One region of the Shewanella sp. SP1S1-7 genome, then DNA from elsewhere that is predicted to be linked to it. Evidence: riboswitches for the same ligand, from Rfam matches in the RefSeq annotation. Region 1 holds a riboswitch; the other holds the start of a gene.
The links. A riboswitch is a leader RNA that binds a small molecule or an ion and turns the genes downstream of it on or off. The one in region 1 is predicted to bind cyclic di-GMP.

Region 1 (12,689 bases):
TTTGCATTTTATTCACTTTTATAATTTAACTTCATTATATGAATGGATAATGAATAGCGCGACTATCATTTTCTAAAATTCATAGTGACAAATAAATTTTATTCAAAAAAATGCAGCCATACGGCTGCATTTTTATTATTTCACTTGTACTGTATTCATTGCTCCTTTGACTTTAGCTATCGAGAGTACCACAAATTTAGTATTTATTTAGCTAAGATAGTGCGCCTTAGAAAACACTAAGACGCTTTCGAACAGCTAAATACTCTGTCATCAATGCATGAAAATTTTGCATGTCACTAAGATGGCTTTGCACTGCATCAAAATCATGATTAGAATGAATATCGTTCATTCTATCTGCAAGCATTAGAATAGTCTCATTTATTGAGGCGACTGATGCCGTAAGAGCTGAGATTGTTATTAGTTGTAGTTTAGGAGTCGCTACAGGCTTTGGTTTTTCGACTGGCACAATCTGATCAAGATAATTGCGAAGTGTTCCAGCTATATCTTCAGCGGTGTAGTTTACTGACATTGTTTTTGTTTTCTTTGACATCTTTTTACCCTCTATTTTTGGTTGATTCAGCTCATGTGAGCAGATGATTTGTTATAACAACTATTCTAGATTTTGTTACGCGCATATCAGAAATGAAAAAGGCACTTCATAAAGTGCCTTTCCTGCTATGTCGTTTTAGTACAACGTTGTGCTTTTGACTTACTATAACAAGCCTATGGGATCTGTTACGACTTATATCAGAACTATGAGCCCATACATGATCGGCGATTAAATTGAAGCTGTTGTATTGGCTGTATAGTTATTATAAGTCTACAGCTTGCAAAATGCCGTTAACTCAAACCGATATACCCAAACACGACTCTTACATAAGATAAACAATTGAAAACAAAGAATTTTATATGTTTTCACTAAATACATTCAAACTTGATATAGTTCAACACTGCTATGACAACCATCCGAAAGTTTATTTAAAATGTATTAGAGATGAAAAGACACTTGCAATTACAAGTGCCCTCTTTAACAACCAACATGTTACTTAAGCGCGTTTTCCGCTAATTCCACTGTCTTGAATCCGTGATAGTCCTCTCCATCATCAGCCACTAATATAACTGGGCCGCACAATACTTTATGGCCGTTCACTCTAAAGTGCTCAGGAACGATACGTTCAAGCTCTGGCGGCACACGCCACGCTAACAACCCATCATTCAAAGCGTTCTCATTCATAAGCAGAACAGCTCCATCAATGTATGCAACTGGCTCAATCAAACCGCCTACTAGTTGTTGAAAACTCGCTAACTTGTTGTATCCAATTTCCTCATATGTTTTGAACAGTACATAACCTGTTGTTGGTGTTCCTTTGATTTCAAATTTGATAGCTACTGACATAAATGGCTCCTAACTGTAAAAAGTTACTTCAAGCAATTGTTTTCATGATCATTATACAACCAGACATATTATGTCATCGACCTAAGAGTAAGCTGTTACCTACGCTTTCTTTACTCAACTTTGATGCCTACGTATCATGAGCTAATCAAATTAATTGGAGTCTTATTAAATGCGTATGATTTTGGCTGTTGCGGTCATTGCTGGATTGATTTTTTACTTTTTTAGCCAGACAAATAACTCACAAGCTACTAAAGAGAATATTGAAAAAGCGAAGCTGTTTTTAGTTGAGAATTCTAAGCGAGAAAACGTAGTTCAAACAGCGTCTGGCTTGCAATATGAAGTACTCAATAAGAGTGCAAACACCGAACATCCAAAAGCAAGCAGTAAAGTCACGGTGCACTATCATGGAACTTTGCTTGACGGAAGCGTGTTTGATAGTTCAGTAGAGCGCGGTGAAACTATTAGCTTTAGCTTAAACCAAGTGATTAAAGGGTGGACTGAAGGGTTACAGCTAATGACTGTAGGTGACAAATTCCGTTTTTATATTCCGAGTGAGCTTGCCTACGGCAACCGCAGCACAGGCAAAATTGGTGGCGGGTCATTATTAATATTTGATGTGGAACTATTTGAAATCAACTAGTTGCAAAGCGATAAAAATTTACCCGCTTAACTGTAGTTGCATTATAAGCAGCACTTTGATCGACGGTACTGTGTTTGATAGTTCGGTTGATCGCGGTGAGCCCATCGCATTTCCGCTTAACCGCGTAATTAAAGGTTGGACCGAGGGCGTACAACTTATGGTCGTTGGCGATAAAGTGCGTTTCTTTATCCCAAGTGAACTCGCCTACGGCAATCGCAGCACGGGCAAAATTGGCGGTGGATCAGTGCTGATTTTTGATGTGGAACTGCTTAAGATTGATTAAATCAGTCTCCAATTAGTCAGTAAGATCACTTAATAAAGAAAAAGCCCTGAATCTTCGCAGGGCTTTATTTTTTAACAAATAATATCAAAACTTTGGATGATTACTGGCAGCTTGCAGCACCAATATCAACCCATACCGCCGCAACGCCCGGTACATCCCCTTTAGTCCAGTAACTCGCCTTCCATTGACGGCCGTTATAGCTGGTGGTTTGCCCGCCGGTATAGGCGACACCCGCATCCCAACCGAGAGCAACTTGGCTGAGTAGCTGCCATTGATCAGCGGTGCGAGCTGGCGTATTGCCCTGCGTCCAGTACTTGGCTTTCCATACCAACTGACTGTGGCTCACAGTATCACCCGTGTTGTACACCACACTGGCTTGCCAAGCAGGATAGTTACCTGCATTAGGATCGGTTGCATCACAACTACCACCGATTACTTTTGGCGTCACGGTCAGATTCGTCGATGCGCTCGCATCCAAGGCACCATCGGAAACTAGCACGCTCAAACCATAGCTGGTCGCTTCGGTGACATTAGGCCCAGTGACCACTAAGGTGGCACTATTTTGTCCGGTTGCCGACACGCCAGCGGGCACAGTCCAAGCGTAAGTTAAGGCATCATCGTCGGCATCAGAGGCACTCGCCACTATGCTAACAGTTTTACCCGCTTCCACTGTGACAGTGGCAGCTACACTCACCACGGGAGCTTGGTTCGGAGTATCCGCCTTATTGGTCACTGTCACTGAATCTGTGGCAGATAGCCCTTCAGGATCAGTCACTTTGAGGCTAAAACTATAGGCAACATCAGTTTGCGTTGCACTCAGTTGAATCGTCGCATTCGCCATATCGGCGTTTGCGATGGCAATCGTTGGGCCAGACACTTGAGTCCAAAGATACGTCAGCGCCTCATTTTCAGGATCGCGCGATCCGCTACCATTGAGCACCACATCGGCGGGACCTGTGACATTCACATCCGCACCCGCATTGGCAATCGGCGCTTTATTCACCGGTGGCGTAGTTCCTTCGCCATGACCTAAACCTTCGTGCATCGCATTTAGAATATCGCCGTTATCGGCATCAATTTCCCATGCAAATAAACCACCTAACTGATTGGCAAGCACATATTGGCCCTTAGCTTTAACGGAACGAGCATCATCGAAAGTGATTAAATCACCCGTAGATGCCTTGAACAATGATGGCGCCTCGGCCGTTTCATCATAGCTGTAAGTCCAACCGCTCCCCATGTATTCGTTCACTATCTGGCGATAATCCACTATGCCATCTTCCCATGTGCCTTTCACTTTGCCCGTCGCTGTCCCTGTGAATGGGTTATTGCCCGTGTAGCCATTCACGCCTGTCCAGCCGCGGCCGTACATAGCGGCACCAACCACAATTTTTCCTGGGGTAACACCTTGAGTTAACAGAGCTTTAATACCCTTGTCTGTGGTGTAGCGGGTATCAGGATCCCAACTCGCCTCATAAAGATTGGTTTGATGACCGAGTTCAGTATTTGTCCAACCGCCATTGAAGTCGTAACTCATCAAGAAGATGTAATCCATGTACTGCTGAGCAGCCTGATAATCGACCTTTGCCATTTTTTGAGCATCGATACCAATTGCGGAAGTCAGTTCATAGGTACGACCCGTCTCAGCACTTAACTCGTCGAGCATGGCGCGCAATTCACGCATCAGGGTCACATAGGTTTCACCGTCATTGGCATTACCTAAGTTTGGATTCGCTCCGCCACCACCTGGATATTCCCAGTCAATGTCAACGCCGTCAAAGAACTTCCACGTTTGCAGGAATTCCTTCACCGATGCGACAAAAGTATCGCGCTTAGTTTTATCGCCAAAGTAGAAGAAGGGATCAGATAACGTCCAGCCACCGACCGAAGGCAAAATCTTTAGATCGGGGTGGGCTTGCTTCAGCGCCATCAATTGACCGAAGTTGCCTTTGTAGGGATCAGAGTAGTCACTCACCCCCGCCTGTGGCATTTGAATTGCCGCCCAAGGATCGTGGATAGCGACTTTAAAATCTTCACGGCCACTACAGGCACGTTGCAGCGCTTGGAAACTGCCGTCGATTTCTTTCAAACTATCGTTAATGCCATCACCACCACAAATAGGGGTAAAGCCATATAAAATATGAGTTAAGTTCTGTGCTGGGATCTTATCGACTGGGAACTTACGGCCGTACACACCCCATTCTACAAAGTAACTGCCGACCACTTTGCCCGACTTGTTAACGTATGGACGATTGTTTTCTTTAAGCTGAGCATTGAGTGGCACTAAATGGCTGCCATCGGTATCGGCCACGAGGATTTCTTTGGCATCGCTCGCCGTACAACCATCGCTGTTACACAGCTGCACTTGCATCTGATAACGGCCGCCTTTGTTCACCTTAAAATTAGCGGTGCCCGAAGCACCAGAGGGGCCTTCCCAAGCGACATTACCGTTGAGCAGCACTTGGGCTTTGTTGCCCACATCGCCACTCCAGAGGTTCCAGCTAACTGACACATCGGCAGCATCTTTAATGGTTACCAACTGATTGTAAGCCGTAGCGGCTTGATTCACTTCGATAATCGCGAACTTGGTTTCGCCCCAACCTATAGTCGGTTTACCGGGCGCTGCGGCAAATGCATTGGCACTCACGGTAGATGCCAGTGCAGAGGCCACCAGCAAGGCTGATGTTGAAATTTGAGTCTTGAACATGAGATATCCCTATTGAATTTTTTATATGAATCAATAAGGCAAACAAAGCGTAGACAGGAAACAACACTCTTAAGACCATGCAAAACGATTAACGATTGCACGAAGAAAAACCTGTGGTATCCCCGCTATCATAGGTACAGACGAACCCTTAGACCGGAGGCTTTGCGTCCCAGTTTTTCAACTGGTTTGCCTTTTACACACAATGACAACGTTGTCATTACGATAATCAGCATAGACGTAAGCACAATAAAATTGCAACAAAATATTATCAACTAAGATAGTGGTCTGATAAGAAAGGCATTAAACACAATTAAGTCAACTCTAATGTTTGCTTTAATAATTAAGGTTTTACTGATTATTTCAACCATAAAAAAACAGGACACGATAAACCAAAGGCATCACAAGTCCTGTTTTCTATTTCACCATTTATACTGCTAATACAGCTTAAACCGCTAGCACTGAGCCACTGAACTCTAATAACTCAAAACCATAAGCAAACAGCATCTATGACCTTTGTGCGCGGGGAGAATCCCTTGCGAGCATCACGGACAAACCTCGGCACACTAAGGTTTCCATATCATCGACACGATTGATTTTCATCTCAGCTAAGGGCGCGCTTAATGCCATTTGTTTTAAACTTTCGAGGCAACCTTTGTAGTAAGGGGCATTGTTCATCATGTTGCCTGCGAGCCAAATTCGATTGGGATTAAATAAATTAACGGTCCACGCCAACCCCATACCAAGGTAACTGCCCGCACGGTATAAATCATCCTGAGTGGTGATTTTACGGCTGCGCACAGAATCGCCACTGGCGAGTTGTTCTAAACTAAATTCGCCTGATTCTGTCATCACGCGGCAATGCCCCAACTCGCCTGCAACCCCCGTCGCACCTGTAAAGGCTTGCCCATTAAACGCAATCGACATCCCTATCCCAGTGCCGCACATGACCAACAACTCACAGGCATATTTGGCATCGCACGTGGCTTGCATACCCGCATCCATATCGTTGCAGATAAACTTAAGCTCACCTTGGGTTTTCACTGTATCGAAGCTCAAGCCATTGAGCCCAGGTAATGATTTACAGGCAACCAGACGATTATTTTGTACCAGTCCAGGTACGCCAATCGCTAATTGATAATCTTGTAAATCGTAATCGCGTTCGAGCGCAGCGATTTGATTATTTAACTCTTCAATTTTAAAACCTTCGCCTGTGGGAATTTTATATTGTTCTGTATGTCCCGCGAGCTGAAGTTCGAACAGGGCTGTCGTACCGCCCACATCTATTGTTAGTATTTGCATCGCTTACTCCACTGATACATGCGCCCCACTCTGACCCCGAGCGGAGATGGCGAATGTTAGCATAGGGTCCAAATGTTAGCGATTGAATAAAACTTAAGTAGCTAATTTGTAAGGAACAAGTCTACAAAAAATATGACTGACATTTTGTTTTACTCAGGTTTTATGCTAAGAATCACACAAATAAATTAAGGGTAAAACACTTAGCTTACTCATCACAGTCAGCACAAATTCACGATTGTATACAAAATCCTTTATTCGCTCCCCTTGCATCTCGCGCGTTAGGCTTGCGATAATCCGAGCTGGTTAGAACTCAAATAAACATAGACCTACTTATCCTTAGGCAAGCTTTGCCTACCGACTCGCACAGCCTGCCAGTCTCACTTGGAGCCCATATGTCACATTCAATTGCCAGCCGCCTCGGTGCCATTCGCAGCGAATTATCTTCTGCCAATCTCGATGCTTTTATCATTCCCCGCGCCGACGAGTATCTGGGCGAATATGTGCCAGAACATAACGAACGTTTGTACTGGGCAACCAACTTCACTGGCTCGGCAGGTATGGCTATCGTATTGAAAGATAAAGCCGCTATCTTTACCGACGGCCGTTATACGGTTCAAGTTCGTCTACAAGTGGATGCCGCACTGTTCAGCTATGAAAGCCTGACAGACACACCACAAATTGAGTGGTTATGTGACACGTTGCCAGCGGGATCTCGCGTTGGCTTTGATGCACGCTTGCATACTTTAGCTTGGTTTGAAAATGCCAAAGCGACCTTAAGCAAAGCCCAAATTGAATTAGTAGCGGTTGAACAAAATCCTATCGATTTGCATTGGCAGGATCGCCCCGCACCATCGAGTGCGCCAATCACGTTATTCAGTAACGAGAGTGCCGGTAAAACCAGTCTGCAAAAACGCATTGAAATTGGCGCCTTAGTGAAAAAAGCCGGTGCTGATGTTGCTTTGATCGCCGCCTTAGATTCTTTCTGCTGGTTGTTAAATATTCGCGGTAACGATGTGCCGCGTCTGCCCGTTGTGCTCGGCAGTGCCCTACTCCACGCTAATGGCGATATGCAGCTGTTTACCGATTTAAGCAAACTCCCTGAGGGCATTGAGGAACATGTCGGTGCAGGAGTAAGCTTTAAGGACGAGGCCACGCTCGCCGATACCCTTGCCAGTTTGCAAGGCGTCAAACTGCTGGCCGATCCAAACTCGGCTAACGCTTGGGCACAAAATCTCGCCCGTGAAGCGGGAGCAAAATTGATTGCTGGAATTGATCCCGTTTCTTTACCTAAAGCGCAGAAAAATCCTTCAGAACTTGCCGGAATGCGCGCTTGTCACATTCGCGATGGTGTTGCCGTGAGTCGCTTCCTTGCATGGTTAGATGCCGAAGTTGCCGCCAAGCGTATGCACAATGAAGCCACGCTTGCCGATAAATTAGAAAGCTTCCGCCTGCAAGATGAGCGCTATCGCGAGCCAAGTTTCGACACCATTTCAGCAGCGGGCCCCAATGCCGCCATGTGCCATTACAATCACAACAATGGCACACCTGCGATGATGACGATGGACAGCATCTACTTAGTGGATTCTGGCGCGCAATATATCGATGGCACCACAGATGTGACCCGTACTATTGCGATTGGTAAAGTCACCGATGAACATAAAAAAATGGTCACGCTGGTGCTAAAAGGTCATATCGCGCTAGACCAAGCTCGCTTTCCTAAAGGCACTTCAGGTCAGCAGCTCGATGCGTTTGCCCGCCAATATCTATGGCAACATGGTTTTGATTACGACCACGGCACAGGCCATGGCGTGGGTCACTTTTTAAGTGTGCACGAAGGTCCGCAGCGCATAGGTAAAAATGTCAACGGTATCGTACTGATGCCCGGCATGGTGCTTTCCAACGAGCCGGGTTACTACCGCGCTGAGAGTTTTGGCATTCGCTTAGAAAACTTAGTCGTAGTGCAACACTGTGAAGCACTGAAAGGCGCAGAGCGTGAGATGTATGAGTTCGATGCACTGACAATGATCCCTATGGATGCCCGCATTATCGATAAGAGCCTGCTAACGCAAGGGGAAATCGACTGGTTCAATGCTTACCATCAGCAAGTGTTTAATACACTTTCGCCGCTGATGTCCGGGGATGAACTCGCGTGGTTAACGCAAGTGACTAAAGCGATTTAGAGCGATTTAGCACTCCTGCGGGTAAGTAGCGATTTAAGTCGTTATTTAAATCATCTTCTAAATCCGTTATATGCTACAAAATAAAACGCCCAAGGCTATGAGTCTTGGGCGTTTTTTTAGCGCTGATGCTGTACTTCAAGCCTAGTCGTATTTCAATAGCATGCTTTCAGCTCATAGTTTCGAAACATGGTTTCAAAACACGATTTCTATTTCAAACATGATTAAAAACACGAGTAGCTAAACCATAGTAGGCTGCGCCATAGGCTGATAAGCATCATCCAGCGATGCCTTAGATAACACTTCAAACTCCTGATGAATTGCCATAAAACAATCGACTAATTCAGGGTCGAAATGCTTACCTTTGCCTTCAATCATTAAATCGATGGCTTCTTGGTGACTAAAGGGTCGCTTATAACATCGCGGTGAAGTGAGTGCATCATAGACATCCACCAAGGCAACGATACGTGCCGAAAGCGGAATATCCTCACCTTTCAACCCTAAGGGGTAACCACTACCATCCCACTTTTCATGGTGACCCGAAGCAATATCTTGGCCCATCTGAATAAAAGTACATTGGGGCGCATATTCCAACAAACTGCGTAACACTTGCCCACCAATCACAGGGTGGGCTTTGATCTGCTCAAACTCCTGCGGGGTTAATTTACCCGGTTTGAGCAGAATCGCATCGGCAATACCGACTTTACCTATGTCGTGCAAAATGGCCGATAGACTAATATCTTGAATAAAATCATCGTTTAATTCAGCAGGTGGATTGTCGGCCTGCAACCGCTGCGCCGCGAGCATTTTCGAATACTGCCGCATACGTAGTAAGTGCGCACCCGTCTCGTTATCTCTGTATTCAGCAAGTTTGGCCAACCCTAATACAGTCGCTTGGCGCGAGGCTAAGGTTGAATCGAGTGAATCAGCCAACTTACCTAATAAATAAGTGATGGTTAAGGTCAGCATGGCATTGGTTACAATAAAATTGACCACGACTACGGCCCAAATACCCAAACTGTAACCGTGAATATCAGGCCAGTTTAACCAGCCAAAGTGATAGGCAAGCCCAATCAGTACCAGACTCAACCCATTCAAATATTGGGCATATAAGCTCGCGCGACGGCCTAAAAAAATGCCCACTAATGGCGGAAAGATAAATAACCAAAAGAACCCCGCACCCGATGGACCAATCGCAATCAAAAAACCTACGCCGATAGCAAACGCTAACAAACAGCCACAGCCAAAACGCGTGCTATCAGCAAGCTTAGGAAAATACAGTAAAACCAATAAAAACAAATAAGCCAGCGTATCGAATACCACCATAGACCAAAGATCGGCGATGACACATAAATACACGCTGGTGATATATACGGGCACGCAGAGAAGCGCAAGGAAGCCAAATAGACGTTCAAAAATCAAACGTCGCCAATGGGGCAGTGCCGTTGTCGTCCCCAAGGACGCGGTAGCCAATTTCGCTACGCCACGTCTAAGTGATATCGCCATGGGAAAATCCTCTTATGTTGCATTCCCGCTATGAGCTAATGAAGCTGATCTTATGAACCTAAGCTAATGAACCTGAGTTAATAAACTAAAGGGTGCGAATAAGATGACAAAACTGAGGCAAAGCCAGATAAATCACACATCCAGCAAGCCATAGTTTATTGCCCATTAAAGAATAGACTATGACTAATAAAGCGCTCGAATGAATGCCGCGATATGGCAAACGAATCAAGGACATTAGGCCAATGCCACCGCACAGATTTTGCAAATAATATGATGCCTACTTTCTACTCAATATCTGTTAAAACAATAACCCTATACAAAATACTGAAATTTGCGTTTTAGCAGGATAAACGCTCGTTTAATTCCATATTCGCACTACTTAAAATTTTTATATTTTGCAATAGCTTACAAATACAACGAACGATTGATTTTTATGGGTAAACCATCAAAAACCGCTCTCTTATACCCATACAAAAATGATAGTCTTATCACATAACAAGCTTACCCCAATGAGAGTAAGCGCAAGAAAATTAGCGCCTAACACCGCGCCCCTGAACCCTAATGAATCACATCGGCCCTGAATGGACACACAAAATGAGCCAGAGTAACGCGTCTGCCCACAGAACACTGAATGCACAGAGATCAGATCAAGAAATCCGCTTAACACCACAAGATGAACTCATTTCCACCACCGACACTCGCGGTGTCATTACTTACGTTAATGCCCGTTTTGCTGAAGTCTCTGGCTATAGCGCCCAAGAGTTAATTGGCAGTGCCCACAATATGGTTCGCCATCCCGATATGCCGAGCGCCGCCTTTAAAGAAATGTGGGAAAAGCTTAAGTCGGGCCAATCTTGGCGCGGCATAGTAAAAAACCGCTGTAAGAATGGTGGCTTCTATTGGGTCGATGCCTTTGTCTCACCATTATTTGAAAACGGCACTATCGTTGGTTATCAATCGGTGCGTATTCAGCCTCAAGCAGCCTACGTCAGCAAAGCAAATGAGATATACCAAAGACTTAAACTGGATAAATCCATTCCTAAGCCCTTAAGCTTAATGCAGAAACGTATCCTCTCGGCGGTTGTCGCCTCGACCGGCCTACTGATCGCGGGCTACTTTTGGGGCTGGGGCGTGATTATCGCGGGGGCGGTTTTGATGAGTTTAAACTTGGCTATTTTCTACGATGAGGCCTTTCGCATTCCCGCTAAACTGATTGAAATGCAAACTAAATACGACTCTATCAGTCGCTACATCTACTCGGGTGCCGATACGTCTTCTATCCTCGATTTCCAGCTCATCATGCTGCAGGCCAAAATGAGTGGCGTACTGGGGCGCACACAAGATCAAGCCAATCAATTGCATGCGATTGCCGATCAATTAGTGGTCGCGACCGAGCAAACCTATGTCAGCCTAGATCAAGAAAAAAGTCAGCTAGAACAGCTCTCTAGTGCGATGGAAGAGATGAGTTCAACCATCACAGAAGTCGCGCAGAATACCCATCTGACGTCAACCAGCATCAATACCGCCTACGATCTTTGCCTTAAGAGTAGCGCCAATATGAAGGCCAACACTCAAAAAGTGGAACAACTGGCCAAGTCTGTTGCCGATGCAGCTAACAATGCCCATCAATTGAATAAAGAAGCCGAGCAAGTTGCTAATGCGATGGGCGAAATTGACTCCATCGCCGAGCAAACTAATCTTCTCGCCCTCAATGCGGCCATTGAAGCTGCCCGTGCAGGTGAACAAGGCCGAGGGTTTGCCGTAGTCGCCGATGAAGTGCGCGCGCTATCGAGTCGAACCCAACTATCGACCAACAGTATTTCAAAGAGTGTCGATAAGATGTTCTCTATGCTCAACATATGGGCCAAAGAAATGGAACAGAGCCGCCAACATGCGGAGCGCTGCGCTAGCGACATTCAACTGTCCGCCGACAATGTGAATACCCTTTACCAAGAAGTGAGTGATATCCACACCTTTGCCCAACAAAATGCAGTGGCAGCGGATCAACAGCGTCAAGTGGTCAACGAGATTGCCAGCAATATACATTCCATCACCCATTCAAGCGTAGAAAACTTAGCCGCAACCCATCTGATTGGTGATGCTGCTCATCTGCTTAAACACAATGCCGAGAAGGCCCTCGGCCTAAGACGCACCTTCGGTTAGCCATAAGCAAGATATAAAATGCCGCAGCCAAAACTGCGGCATTTTTCTATCGCGTTCTTTTTGTTCGTTCTTTCCGCCAGCCGTCACTCAACCTCAAATCATACTCTGCTAAGAGCATACTCAATCCAGTACTGATCCAACCCAGTGCTTGCAGAATTGGCCCTATCCCGCCTGAGCCGTCGCGAAGGCTTTTATCTCTTGGTGATAAAATGATGCAGATAAAATGCCAAAACACTAAAAAGTTCAGGTTTTAACCGAAATTTTTGCTATACTCCGCGCCCGCCATTTTTCTTATAAAATCTGTGTGGAAGAATGAGCCAGTCGGCACGCCTCTCTCCTTAGTCGAGTAAATAATAGAGGCTCGCGGTGCTTGAATGTTTGAATAAGTGAACGATAGGAATCCAAAATGAGATTTGAATCTTTTAGTTTTTCCCCCGAGATTTTGCGCGCTATCTCAGATTGCGGTTATCAACAAATGACGCCTATTCAGCAGCAAGCGATACCTGCTATCCGCCGCG
Region 2 (12,689 bases), on a different contig from region 1:
AGCCAATGCTAACTCACTAAAAACTAAAACTAAAACTAAAGATGCAGGTCCTACGGCACGACTTTCCAATACATTTCAGTCCAAAATTATGTTGCGTATATATTTTCAATCCACGGTTCCGCTAATGCTAGAAAGTTGAGCTAATGCTAGAAAGTTGAGCTAATGCTATGGCACGCCTATCAAGACTGCTATCTCAACAGCTATCAGCAGTCATTGCACAAAAAAAGCGATAAACCCAATGAGTTTATCGCTATTTTATTATCTTGTTATGGCTGCATTCAAAGAGCGCTACATCACGCTTAAATGCTGATAATCCAGCCATTATAGGCCGGACCATTGCTGGTGCGGCAATGGATTACTTAACGATTTCCATCTCTGCTAATAGATTGTCGGCATGATCTAAATACTTCATTACCCACAACATATAGCGGCTATCCACTTGGATTGAACGGTTGATGTTATCGTCATATGCCCAGTCGCCGATAATACTTTCATACACACCATCGAACAGCAGACCGACTAATTCAGCGCGGCCGTTTAGGGTGGGTGAACCTGAGTTACCGCCTGTGGTGTCTAACGTCGACAGGAAGTTAACCGGTACAGAATCGATGGCTTTCACATAGAAATCACCGTATTGCTTCTGCTTAATCAGCTCTAACTCTTTTTTCGGCGCATCGAATGGATCAACACCTGTGTCCTTTTGCACTATGCCTTCAAGGCGAGTGAATGGCACAGCCACTAAACCGTCTTTTGGCGAATAACCTTTCACATGACCCACAGTGACACGCAGGCTTGAGTTCGCATCGGCATACACTGGCTTACCTTGCTCAAGATTGTAAGCAATGATGGCATCCATGTACTGCGGACGCACTTTCATCAGCTCGCCATCCAGTTCTTTTTCTTTCTTTTCTTCAGCCATATCTGTGTCATACATAGCCACGGCGAATTGAATGAAAGGATCTTTAGAGGCTTTAAAATCGGCAACGGATTTATCCATCCACGCCAGACGCACGTCTTTTTTGCCTAACTCAGTTTTGGCGTACATTTTGTCTAAGATTTTCGAAAGCTTAGCTTCGCTGAACTTCTTATCGATACCAAAGACTTTATCCAATGCAGGTAGACGTTTGTCTTCTGGCAGTGCGGCGTAGCGTTTCAGCATATCGAACAACACGGCTTTATCGACGCTTGGCGCATAACGACGATCGATACGCTCCATGCTTGCTTTGAGGCGAGTCATATCACGTTCTTGGAAGCCAGGTTCACGCTGCATATCCGGCAGTTGTTTCTCGTTCGCTAAGCGATACAAGCTGCGCGCCGTTGGCAACATAGTCGTGCTACCAATGTAGTTTAAGATCATGTCACGCTCTTGATGCGCTTTACTCTTGGCAATTAACGCATCTAATTCCGCTAAGGTTTTACCGTATTTTGCATCACGACTGCTGTCTTTAGCTATCCACGCGGCAAGCTCAGCTTCGCGGGCTTTACGGTCCGCCAGCATGGTGGATTTACCATAAAACTCGATCATCGAGGTGAAGTTTTTCGCGTAATTTGCAAGGCTAGCAATTTGACTCTCGTACTTAATACGTTCATCGCTGCCCTCTGGCGCGGTATCTTTAATGATCTCAATAAAGCGCTCGCGCAATAACTTACCTTCTGGATAAGCCCACTCGAACTGATTTTGTACTTCATTGGCGGTGCGATATCGGTTGGTGCGACCTGGGTAGCCAGCGACCATGACAAAATCGCCATCGCTCACGCCTTTAGCCGATACTTTTAAGAAGCTTTTTGGTTCGTATGGTACGTTATCGCTACTAAAATCGGCAGGTTTGCCCGCTTTAGATACATAAGCGCGATAGAAAGAGAAATCGCCGGTGTGACGTGGCCACATCCAGTTATCGACGTCGCCGCCGTATTTACCCACGCTCGCGGCAGGGTTATAGACTAAGCGTACATCGCGGATTTCCAGTTGTTTAACCAGATAATATTCAAGACCACCGTGGAAGCTATACACTTGGCAACGGTAGCCGTCTTCTTTTTCGCATTCAGCTACTAAGGCTTTTTCTTGGCTTTCAACGCCTTGATAGAAGGCACTGCCCACTTTGCCTTCAAGCCCGCCTTTTACGCGCTCGGTCACATTGGTCACATCTTCGGTCACATACACACGTGAACCCGGTGTGGCAGGTAATTCATCGGCGAAGGTCTTAGCTAAAAAACCATCTTGCAGTAGGTTTTTTTCTGGGGTGGAGTTGTATTGAATCGCACCATAGGCACAGTGATGGTTAGTGACAACCAAGCCTTTTGGCGATACGAATGACGCGGTACAGCCACCAAGGCTTATCACGGCGTTCATTGGGAATTCGGTGAGTTTTGAAATCGATTTGGCATCAATTTCTAGCCCTTTTGCTTTTAGCTCATCGGCCATAGCAGGCAGTTGATGGGGCTGCCACATACCTTCGTCAGCCTGAGCGCCAAAACTGGCGGCTACGGCAACTGTGAGTAACCATTTTTTCATTGTGTTAAGTCCGTTTTATGTGAATGAAGCCACGCGCAAGCTGGGCCATGTTCTCGTTTTAATCGTGTTGTTTTTATCTTAAGTCACTGTATTAAAACCCAGCATCACTCGCTTTAAAACCTAAAAAGCAAAAAGTCAGGCCGGGGCCTGACTTTATCACATCGAATACACTTTATAACAGACTCGGAAAAATTCGCTTACAAAGCAAATACATTCCATCGGCTACATTACATCAGCGTTACCCCGCGGCGTTCGCTACAAAACAGACGCTAGCCACGGATTAAATACTAAGCTGCTAAATAGCAACAAATAGTTGGGCACCCACAATCACAGCGCCTAACAAACCTGCCAACACTAAGCCTATAGAACCACCCGACACTTGATAACCGCCCAGTTGTGTTTGACGTTGACGCAATGCCATCACAATTGGCAAGAAGATGATCATCACCACCAATGGCACAGCCGCGAATCCCAGTACCGCCACAAAACCTTCTGGCAGATACAGAGCACATAACACTGGCGGAGTGAAAGTTAACAACCAGGTCTGCATACGGCCAGCAAACGTCTCTTTAGCACGGGTTAACTCGGCGACAAAGTCATACAGGCTTAAGGTCACCCCGAGGAATGAGGTCACTAAGGCTAAATCGGCGAATAACGAAATACATTTGCTGATCCAAGGCGTATGGGCAATATCCTGCAATGCCGTCACCAGTGACGGTAATGAACCTTCGAAACCACTGACTTCATAGCCACCGACTGTACCTAAGGTCACCAACAACCAAAGCACATAACAAGCCAGTGGAATCGTCGAACCGATTAACAATACCTTGCGCAGTGAAACCGCATCACCATCCAGATAACGCACTAAAGTGGCAATACAAACGTGGAAACCAAAAGAAGTAAACACTACGGGAATCGCCGCCATCCAACTGCTGGTCATCGACTCGGCAATCGCGCCCGTTGCCATGCTGGCAATACTGACTTCAGGCAGGAGAAATAACACCACAACCACCAGCAGTAAAATCATTAACGAAAACAGCAAGCGGGACACTTTATCGACCCAAGCCACACCGAGCGCCGCAAATCCGCCGAGCACTAAGGTGAATAACAGTACCGCGACTTGATTATCAAGCACGATATCGAACATGTTCTTCGCTTTAAGCACTAATAGCGATGACCCACCGGTGAGATAAGCCGCAGTCAAAGCAAATAATAAACTTAAGAAAGAAGCGCCTTGAATTATTTGACCTTTTTTACCCAGCAATTTACCCGTAATGACATGCAGATTATCACCCACGCCAGTGCGTAAGTTAATTTCGAGCATCAGTAATGAGGTATAGGCAGATACGCCCCAAATAACGACGAGTAACACTAACGCCGGAATAATACCTAAAGCCGCGGTAGCTAAAGGTAAGGCTAACATACCTGCGCCAATGGCCGTCCCGGCAACGATGGCGATCGAGCCTAACATTTTTGAATTCACACAATAGTCCTGTTCAATGATTAATTATTATTTTATTTGAGTAAGATTTGAACCGATAAAGCCTTGCGTCTTAAATCGAAATAAGCAACACATCACTTAAAGCAGCTTCAAAAAGCATCCAATCGGATCTCATTCCTGCAGATCAATTGGCCCCAATAGCTTTTGAATATTTCAACCCAGTAGCCATTGAGGCTAACTAAATCGGTTGCATAAAAGTGGCATGACTTTCAATTGTGATAATCCTAATAACAACATAGGTAAAATAGATAGTTTGGGACATTAACAGAGCCAAACCCAGTGGGCAAGCCAGTTGTGAACAAAGATAAGTCGCGCACTGTACGGTAACAACTTAATAGCGCTGTGATAAACGAAAACATACAAGCTAACAAAATCGCTACCTTTGTTGGAAATACGTGGGGTTCAGCATTGTGGGGGAATCGAGGTAAAACGTATATTTTGACAGTCGCAAGCGCGCTGAATATGGGCTTAAACATATTCGCTGTGTTTAAGCCCAATCACCTCATGTTGAGAATCAATTAACTCAACATGTTAATTTACTGCTCAGTCCACGCCATAGCCCAAGAAGCGCCAACACCTGGCTCAAATCCTGTGGCAGAAACCGACCACTGCATGCAATAGCCGCTATAGGGGAATGGCTTACATTGATACACTTTGCCATTTTTAGGCTGTAACACTGTAGTGCCTGCAACGTAACCTTTCACCCCTTCAGGGAAGACAAAATCCGCTTCCGGCGTTGGTGCTTGATCCTTTAAGAAGAGATCAAAGTTCTGCTGAATAACATCACCTTGTTTAGGCTCAGCTTTAACCTGTAAGTGATAATGTCCAGCTTTAGGCGCAACCACGTCTAACACTAAGCTCGCACTGGTATTGTTAACGGTTTGGCTCACAAAACCGGCTGCCGTGCCATCGTGGCTAAACAAATACGCAGACACTAACATTTCGGCGTTGCTGGTGACGTCAAAACGAACCTGCGCCGCACCGTCGATAATTTGATAATCGTCGGCAAGTGAAGTGACTTCTAAGCTGTTGCCCGGTGCGGGCGCCAGATCAAATCCCACTTCGACACGCTCAATACCTGAAGTCGTCGCAGTAAAAATGTCGTTTTTGCCATACACAGGCTCAATCACACCTGATGCATTTTTTTGCCCCGCTTTTAACTGAGACTGCTGGGCATTAATCGCGCTCGCTAATAGGAAAGGCCAATTTTGTTTATCACCTTGAGTCGCATCGCTAATGGTAATGACTGTTTGCTTAGCCGGTTGCTCACCATTGGCATCGAACACTCGGGTCATCACTTTATCGCCCGCTTTGAGATCGAGTGACGGATTGATGTCGCCCACATCGAGCCATTCATCCGGTACGACGGGACCCGAATCTAAGTTCACATCGATAGCATTGTAGAAACTGTTGGTGGTATCACCCACTTCCCACACGGCTAGAATCACTTGATAACCGCTGCGACCTTCTGGCACATAACAGTCATGGGTCACTAACTTAGGCGGCTGCACCATGCCACCATCGACTACACAGAATGGCGCTAAGTCAAAGCTCGCACGGCTTAAAGCTTGGTTTTGATTCCAATCTTGGCGAGTTAAATAATAACGCCAATTACGGGTGACATGATTGGCAGTGAACTGCCAACTGAACTTATTCCAGCCCGCTTTGATATCCGTCTTTGACCAACGGCTGGGACTCTGTTCATCTAAAGGCGAGAAAGCACCATTACCCGCACTCGCCAGTTTGCCATCAGCAGGACCTGACTCAGGAAAACCCGATGGCCCTTCAACGCTTTGCGGTTCCCATTGCACCGCGCCACAGTTGGCATTGTTGCCGGTTTTACAGGCATAGGAACGTGACTCTGGCGCCACAATATAACCGTGTGCCTGTGCAGAAATACTCACAAATGTATTTGCCGCCATCACTGCGGCGGCCAATAAACTCAATTTAGAAACAGGGGAAAAAACAGTAGGATTTGCCACTTTAATGCACTCCATTTGCACCCATCTTTGCCAGTATTGGCTTGGGCTTAGGTATAAAAGTGGTATTTGGGCAAACAACAGCATTAAACAGCAGTCGTTTATCTTTCACAGAAATCGAATTCTGCGGCAACTCCGCTATCTTAGTTCACTAAAAAATCCATTTACAACCTTAGACCGGAAGCTTTGCGTCCTAACTTTTCAATTAGTTTGCCAAATACGGTAGGTGTCATCGAATCACTACGAGTTAATAGTATGTAATCAAGTAGAAATGACCCGGCTAAATTAGCAACAAAAGACAACGCTGTCAAAAAATTAACCCATTTATATTCATATAATTACAGAATGTTGCGCGGTATTTTTATGACACCTGTCAAACATCCATTCGTGTCTACTGCGATAAACTGGTGCTTGAAACCGAAGTTCACTTAGGTATAATGCCCACCTCGCTTCGGGGGAGTAGCTAACTGGATTTCGAGCCATCGTCATCCAGGGTGAACATCAACATACTTGGCCACACGCCATGGTGTTCACAGCAAATCATCGATTTGCCCAGCAAGACCTGAGCACAATGACTGCACCTAGGGGTGGACGGTTTATTGTGCTTATGTCTTAACCACCCCTAAAGGATCACACTTGGAAGCCCTACTTGCCTCAACCTTTACGGTTGCTATTGCCGAAATTGGCGATAAAACTCAATTACTTGCACTTATTCTCGCCGCAAGATTTAAAAATAAAACCGCCATTATTTTAGGCATTTTTCTGTCAACGTTATTCAACCATTTTGCCGCCGCTTGGATTGGCCAATGGGCGATTAACTGGGTCAGCCCAGATCTTGCCCGCTATTTAGTTGCCGCGTCGTTCTTCGCGATTGCCCTTTGGGTGTTAATCCCAGATAAAGTCGATGCTGAAGAGAGCCGTTTCTATAAAATGGGCCCCTTCCTCGCCACCTTTATCCTGTTTTTCATCGCCGAGATGGGGGATAAAACGCAAATCGCAACGGTAGTGTTAGCCGCAAAATACGATTCATTAACTATGGTGGTTGCAGGTACAACCTTAGGCATGCTGCTTGCCAATGTACCTGTGGTGATCGCAGGCCATTTCAGCGCCGAAAAATTGCCTATGTTGTGGATACACCGCGGCTGCGCCGTATTGTTCGCACTGTTAGGCGTAGCAACACTACTGTTCTAGATCATTGATCATATTAAATTAAGGCAACACAAAGGCCAGTGATAAACATCACTGGCCTTTCTACTTACAGCGGTAGTATTGAGATAAACAGTGTCGACTTAGAAACGCAGTTTATAGGCCTAATGCCGTTTTAATCCGTTGACCGTAATCCGCATCGGCTTGTTCGAAATGCGCCAGCATGCGTTGCTGCACATCTAAGCTTGTTTGACTTAGTGAACCCGAAATTGTTGCCACTAAGCGCGCTTTCTCCGCTTCAGAGAAGATGCGATACAGATTACCCGCTTGGGTATAATCGTCTTGGTTATAACGACTGTAACGCGCCGCTTCACCTTCTAAACGCAATGGTGGTTCGCTAAAGTTTACTGGCTCAACCAAGGCATCAGCAGTGCTGTTCGGGCCATAGTTTACCGAAGCGTCGCCACCCGTTTGGCTACCATGGTAAGGGCATTGTGTGCCAGCCATAGCGCCCGCCCGTTGATGGTGATTTGCCTTAGCCGCATGTGGGCAGTTCACCGGTAACTGGTTGTAGTTGGCACCAATACGGTAACGCTGGGCATCTGCATAGGCAAATAAACGCGCTTGCAACATCTTGTCGGGTGAAGCTCCAACACCGGGAACCAAATTACTAGGTGCCAATGCCACTTGCTCAACTTCAGCAAAGTAGTTTTGTGGCAGACGATTCAGTTCTAATACACCAATCTCAAGCAATGGATAGTCGCTATGCGGCCAAACCTTAGTTAAATCAAATGGATTGATATGGTAAGTATTGGCATCCACCTCAGGCATAATTTGCACATTAACCGTCCAACGCGGGAAGTTACCATCAGTAATAGCAACCACCATATCGCGCTGTGATGAATCGGGATCTATCCCTTTTAATTTATCGGCTTGTTCATTGGTTAAGTTGACCACGCCTTGCTGGGATTTAAAGTGGAACTTCACCCAGAAACGCTCGCCCTTGGCATTCCACAGCGAGAAAGTGTGTGAACCATAACCGTGCATTTGGCGGTAGTTGGCTGGAATACCGCGATCCGACATCAAAATGGTCACTTGATGCATGGCTTCAGGATTCAATGACCAAAAGTCCCACATGGCCTGTGGGTCTTTTAAGTTTGTCTGGGGATTACGCTTTTGCGTATGGATAAAGTCTGGGAACTTAATCCCGTCACGCAAGAAGAAAGTCGGCGTATTATTACCCACAATATCGTGATTACCGCGAGCCGTGTAGAAACGCAAACCAAAACCGCGTGGATCGCGCTCAGCATCGGCTGACCCCATTTCACCACCGACGGTCGAGAAACGAATGAAGGTTTCAGTTTGCTTACCAACGCCATTGAAATGGTCGGCAATGGTGTAATCGCTTAAATCTTTGGTCAGGGTAAATGTGCCGTAAACGCCAGTACCTTTGGCATGCACGATACGCTCAGGAATGCGCTCACGGTTGAAATGGGCTAACTTTTCAATTAAATGCCAATCCTGTAATAGCAAAGGACCACGTTCACCCGCCGACAGAGAGTTTTGATCGTCGGCCACTGGGGCACCGTTTTGGCTCGTTAAGTACTGACTTGTTTGATGTTGTTGACTCATGCCCTGCTCCTTAGTCTTGATTGCTGGTTAACCAGGTTTCAATTAAATCGTAAATGGTGGCCATGGTTTATCTCCTTGGCTGCGACGTGTTGTCGATAGAGCAAGAATAGACAATTACCACCAAAGAATAAAACGATTAAACTAGATTCATGCAATCTACAAAGAAGATTAGAAGCGAGATGACAAAGCAGATAAACGATTGCGCGGACTCACAGCCAATGATTCGCTCACATCATTTAAGATGCGGTTGAAAACCAACATGGCTGCTCGCTGCGATGAAGCGGAGTGCTGTAAAGCAAAGTGCGGTACAAGAAAGCGGAGAAAGATGATGCGTTGCCATTAACTGGCGGGTGAGTCGGCTTCGCGGTAAAGCTTAACCAGATAATAAGTGTCTATCAGTACGATAAAAAAGTTCACTAAGGCAACAGGATAAGCCCCAATTGCCACGCCGTATGCCACAAATAAAGCCGCGCCGATAAGATTCCACCAGCGCAGTTTTTTGATGTTCGACATCATCAGTGATATTGCGACGACCACAGACGCTAAATAACCAACCCATTCCCAAATTGTCGCGTTATCCATATCCAATCCTTATTTATATATTATTTAAATCAAACGATTGATACGCCATTCACACCACAGGAAATAGGCTGGGCTATTGCATTTAGCATTTAGCATTTAGCGTTTAACGACAGCCGCCGTCATCCGTGAAATACAAGTCAGTTCACCGGCGCTGTTATGGATTAACACTTCCCATACAGAGCTGCGTTTTCCTAAATGAATAGGCTTAGCCGTGGCGGTTAATAGCCCATTACGGGAAGCCCGTAAGTGGTTAGCGTTAATTTCTTGACCGACACAATAGTACTGCTCAAAATCCACCGCAAAATTTGCCGCATAGCTGGCAACGGTTTCAGCAAGCGCAACATTCGCGCCGCCATGGACTATCCCCAAAGGGTTATGCACAGCTGGACTGGCTGGCATAGTTGCCTTCATGTAATCGTCGCCAATCTCACTGATCTCAATCCCTAAGGTCTGCATCAAGGTGCCTTTGCCGCCCATACCGGCATCTAAGCGCGCGCAATCCTCTAACGTGACAGCTCTAAACCAAATACTCATTGCAACTTCCTAGTCAATAAAACCAATCAGCAGTTTACTGCGAAGTGGATGAAGTTCAACTAGTTTTACGCTAAGCCAGTCCCATCAATCTCGGCAAAAATAAGACTCAAACTAACCATTGTTTAGTGATACTCAACCGACTAAACCAGACGAGAAACAATCCCCAGAACACCACCACACTCGGCATGATTAATGCGTCAGCTCCTAGCACCACAGCCGCTTGTTGAATGCAAAACACATAGCTCATTTGCAACAAAACCGCGATAAGTGAGGCAACCAGCACTTTATAGGCAAGGGATTTTCGTAAAAACAACAATAGACATCCTAGAACGCCCGACACCACAGCAAAGCCAAATATCGCATCAACGAAAGCCGGCGTGGTTTCATAGAGTTTGATTTGATCTGGGCTCATTTGCGCCAAGGCATCCGGCGTCATGGTCATTTGGATCACAAAGGCCATCAGCCCCATGATATTCCACAATAAACTGAGCGTTGCGACAAAGTAAAACCACAATGGCGCTTTCTCTTTAATGGTTTTCAGCGGATTTGAGACTGTATCCATACTCACTCCTAATAAAAACTGAAAAAAACAACTAAAAAAGGGATGGCGAACCATCCCTTCGTTTCAGTCTAGCTCACAAATAACACTTGTGAGTTAACCCGTTACACAGGTTAACGGCGACGACGTTGTAAACCAAACAAAGACATCAGTGCTAAACCTAAATAACCCAAAGCACCGCCATCATCTTTAGGCGTAGGCTCAGGTTTTGGTGGCACAACTGGCGCTGGGTAGCTTAAGGCAACGATCACAGGATCGTGGTCCGATGCAGAGAACGCATTTTCAGATTTAGCCAGATCACCAGAGAACTTCTTACCGTATTCAAACAGGTTAGATTCCACTGAGTTGATGTGCCAGTCTTCAATATCCACTAAACGTTTAGCTAAGCTAGCATTGGCTAAGGCATGGTCTAAGTTGCCTAGCTCGCCGTTATAGCTATAAGAGAAAGTGCCTGCACCGTGGGCTTTCGTGTTCAAGTTGATCAGGCCATAACCTTTTTCAATCTTGCTACCTTGGCGTTCAAATACTTTGCCATCGAGCGTCGTCCACGAAGCGGTCATGATGTCGCGCTCTGACTTGCTCGCATCAAAATCGGTCAGCACACGGATAGGATCTTCCATGCCGTAGGCATTCATATCACCGATGATCAGTAAGTCGCCCTTCACGTCTTTTAGCGTTTCACCCAAGACTTTGGCTGCAGATACGCGGAAAGCATTACACTTGCCCTGTTGATCGGCAGGATCGACTGACTCTTCGAAGTTAGCCCAATCTTCTAAACAGCCTGAGCCTTTAGATTTCAGATGGTTAACGACTACGGTCAGCGACTCATCATGGATTTTAAAGGTTTGCGCTAAGCTGTGACGTTGGTAAGCATCGTTACCTGGGTTTGTCTCAGTTTTGCCATCTTTAGTACGAGTCACGCTGCCAGCACTGGCATGTTGCTCAGGAGTATCGATAGCTTGCGCTGCACCTGCTAAGGTCACTTTGCCGCCGCGGTATAACATGCCCACAGTGATAGCATCCGTGCCAAAGTACTTACCGTCATACTTGTCGGCGTCGGTGATTTCAACAAAGCTATAAGCGTTTTCAGGCGTTTGCTTCTCGTTCAGTGCATCGACTAAGTTTTTAATCGCACTCTTCTCACCAAAACCGTTGTTGGCAATTTCCATCAGACCGACGATATCGGCGTTCATGGCAGTAATAGCGCTAACTATTTTAGTACGTTGTAGCACCATTTCTTCAAGCGTTAGGGCGCCACGGTTACTACCTGATGGATTGGTATCACCACCATCAACATCGTTAAAGAAGTTCAACACGTTAAAGCTAGCCACGCGCAGATCGCCCTTAGTGGCGACGCTTGGGGCATCAGTTCTGTCATCACCACGGATAAAATCACCCGCTGTAATAGTGTTAGTTGCCACTAAACGATAAGCGCCGTAGCTGTAACCAATCACACCTTGCAGGTTCGTCAGTTGGTCGCCCACACGGATGTAGCCCGTTTCCACATTGAAATCAGGGAAGTATGGAATAACACCGTCGGCAGGTTTGTAATCAGATTCGATAAAGAGTTGGTTTTCCAGGTTAGATTTAACTAACGCAGTCGCTTCAGCAGAAAGCGCGGGATAAAGCTGTGTCGACTTCATTAGCGGTTCTTTATAAGACACTAACATGTTGTTGCGACGGCCAGCGTAATCATAGCTGAAGGTACGGCTGATCTTAAGATCGCTACCCGCATCTAAAGCCACATTCATGCCTTCATAGCGCTCTAATGCTTGCGCTAAGGTTTCGCCATCGGCGACATAGAAAGGCGCGGCAACTGGGACTTCACCCTTAGCGCCGACTTCAAATTTCTTATCGGCTTTAATATCGATTTGAGTTAAGCCAAAGTATTCTTTCACTTTACCTTGTACACAAACTTCAACCCCAGGTTGAATTGCTTCAGGTACCGCTTCACCTAAGAATACAAACACACCATCAGAGGTATACGGTGAGTTATCACCTTTCACTTCTTGCAGATAAAAACCTTTAAACAAGCTTTCGCCACGGGCAGTCACGACACCGCGCACTGTGACTTCAGCTTCAGATTCAAATGCACCTTCTGGAACGTAAGGGCTAGACTCACCCGCACCTTGTACTTGATAAATCGGCACTATTTTAGCGCCGCTGCAGCTAAAGAGCGGCACTTCTGGCTCTGCTGTGGCTTCTAGATAACCTAATCCTGAGAAGGTATCTTTAGGTAATTGT

Region 2: another riboswitch for cyclic di-GMP. It lies ahead of gbpA (N-acetylglucosamine-binding protein GbpA); the one in region 1 lies ahead of Q4Q49_RS02535 (glycosyl hydrolase family 18 protein).

The regions. Positions count from the first base shown of each region.
Region 1 covers NZ_JAUOEU010000002.1:160,320-173,008, forward strand. Annotated here, with positions in the region: gene Q4Q49_RS02510 (hypothetical protein) at 1-7, opposite strand, end outside; gene Q4Q49_RS02515 (hypothetical protein) at 227-550, opposite strand; gene Q4Q49_RS02520 (hypothetical protein) at 1,043-1,396, opposite strand; gene Q4Q49_RS02525 (FKBP-type peptidyl-prolyl cis-trans isomerase) at 1,566-2,036, shown strand; partial or broken gene Q4Q49_RS02530 (FKBP-type peptidyl-prolyl cis-trans isomerase) at 2,089-2,319, shown strand; gene Q4Q49_RS02535 (glycosyl hydrolase family 18 protein) at 2,420-5,026, opposite strand; cyclic di-GMP riboswitch class I at 5,139-5,227, opposite strand; gene Q4Q49_RS02540 (ROK family protein) at 5,531-6,325, opposite strand; gene Q4Q49_RS02545 (aminopeptidase P family protein) at 6,718-8,505, shown strand; gene Q4Q49_RS02550 (HD-GYP domain-containing protein) at 8,743-10,008, opposite strand; gene Q4Q49_RS02555 (methyl-accepting chemotaxis protein) at 10,603-12,171, shown strand; gene Q4Q49_RS02560 (DEAD/DEAH box helicase) at 12,578-12,689, shown strand, end outside.
Region 2 covers NZ_JAUOEU010000042.1:17,277-29,965, reverse strand. Annotated here, with positions in the region: gene Q4Q49_RS20730 (S46 family peptidase) at 356-2,512, opposite strand; gene Q4Q49_RS20725 (aromatic amino acid transport family protein) at 2,808-3,983, opposite strand; gene gbpA (N-acetylglucosamine-binding protein GbpA) at 4,550-5,995, opposite strand; cyclic di-GMP riboswitch class I at 6,118-6,217, opposite strand; gene Q4Q49_RS20715 (TMEM165/GDT1 family protein) at 6,629-7,183, shown strand; gene katB (catalase KatB) at 7,295-8,770, opposite strand; gene Q4Q49_RS20705 (YgjV family protein) at 9,110-9,352, opposite strand; gene Q4Q49_RS20700 (PaaI family thioesterase) at 9,449-9,886, opposite strand; gene Q4Q49_RS20695 (hypothetical protein) at 9,993-10,448, opposite strand; gene exeM (extracellular exonuclease ExeM) at 10,559-12,689, opposite strand, start outside.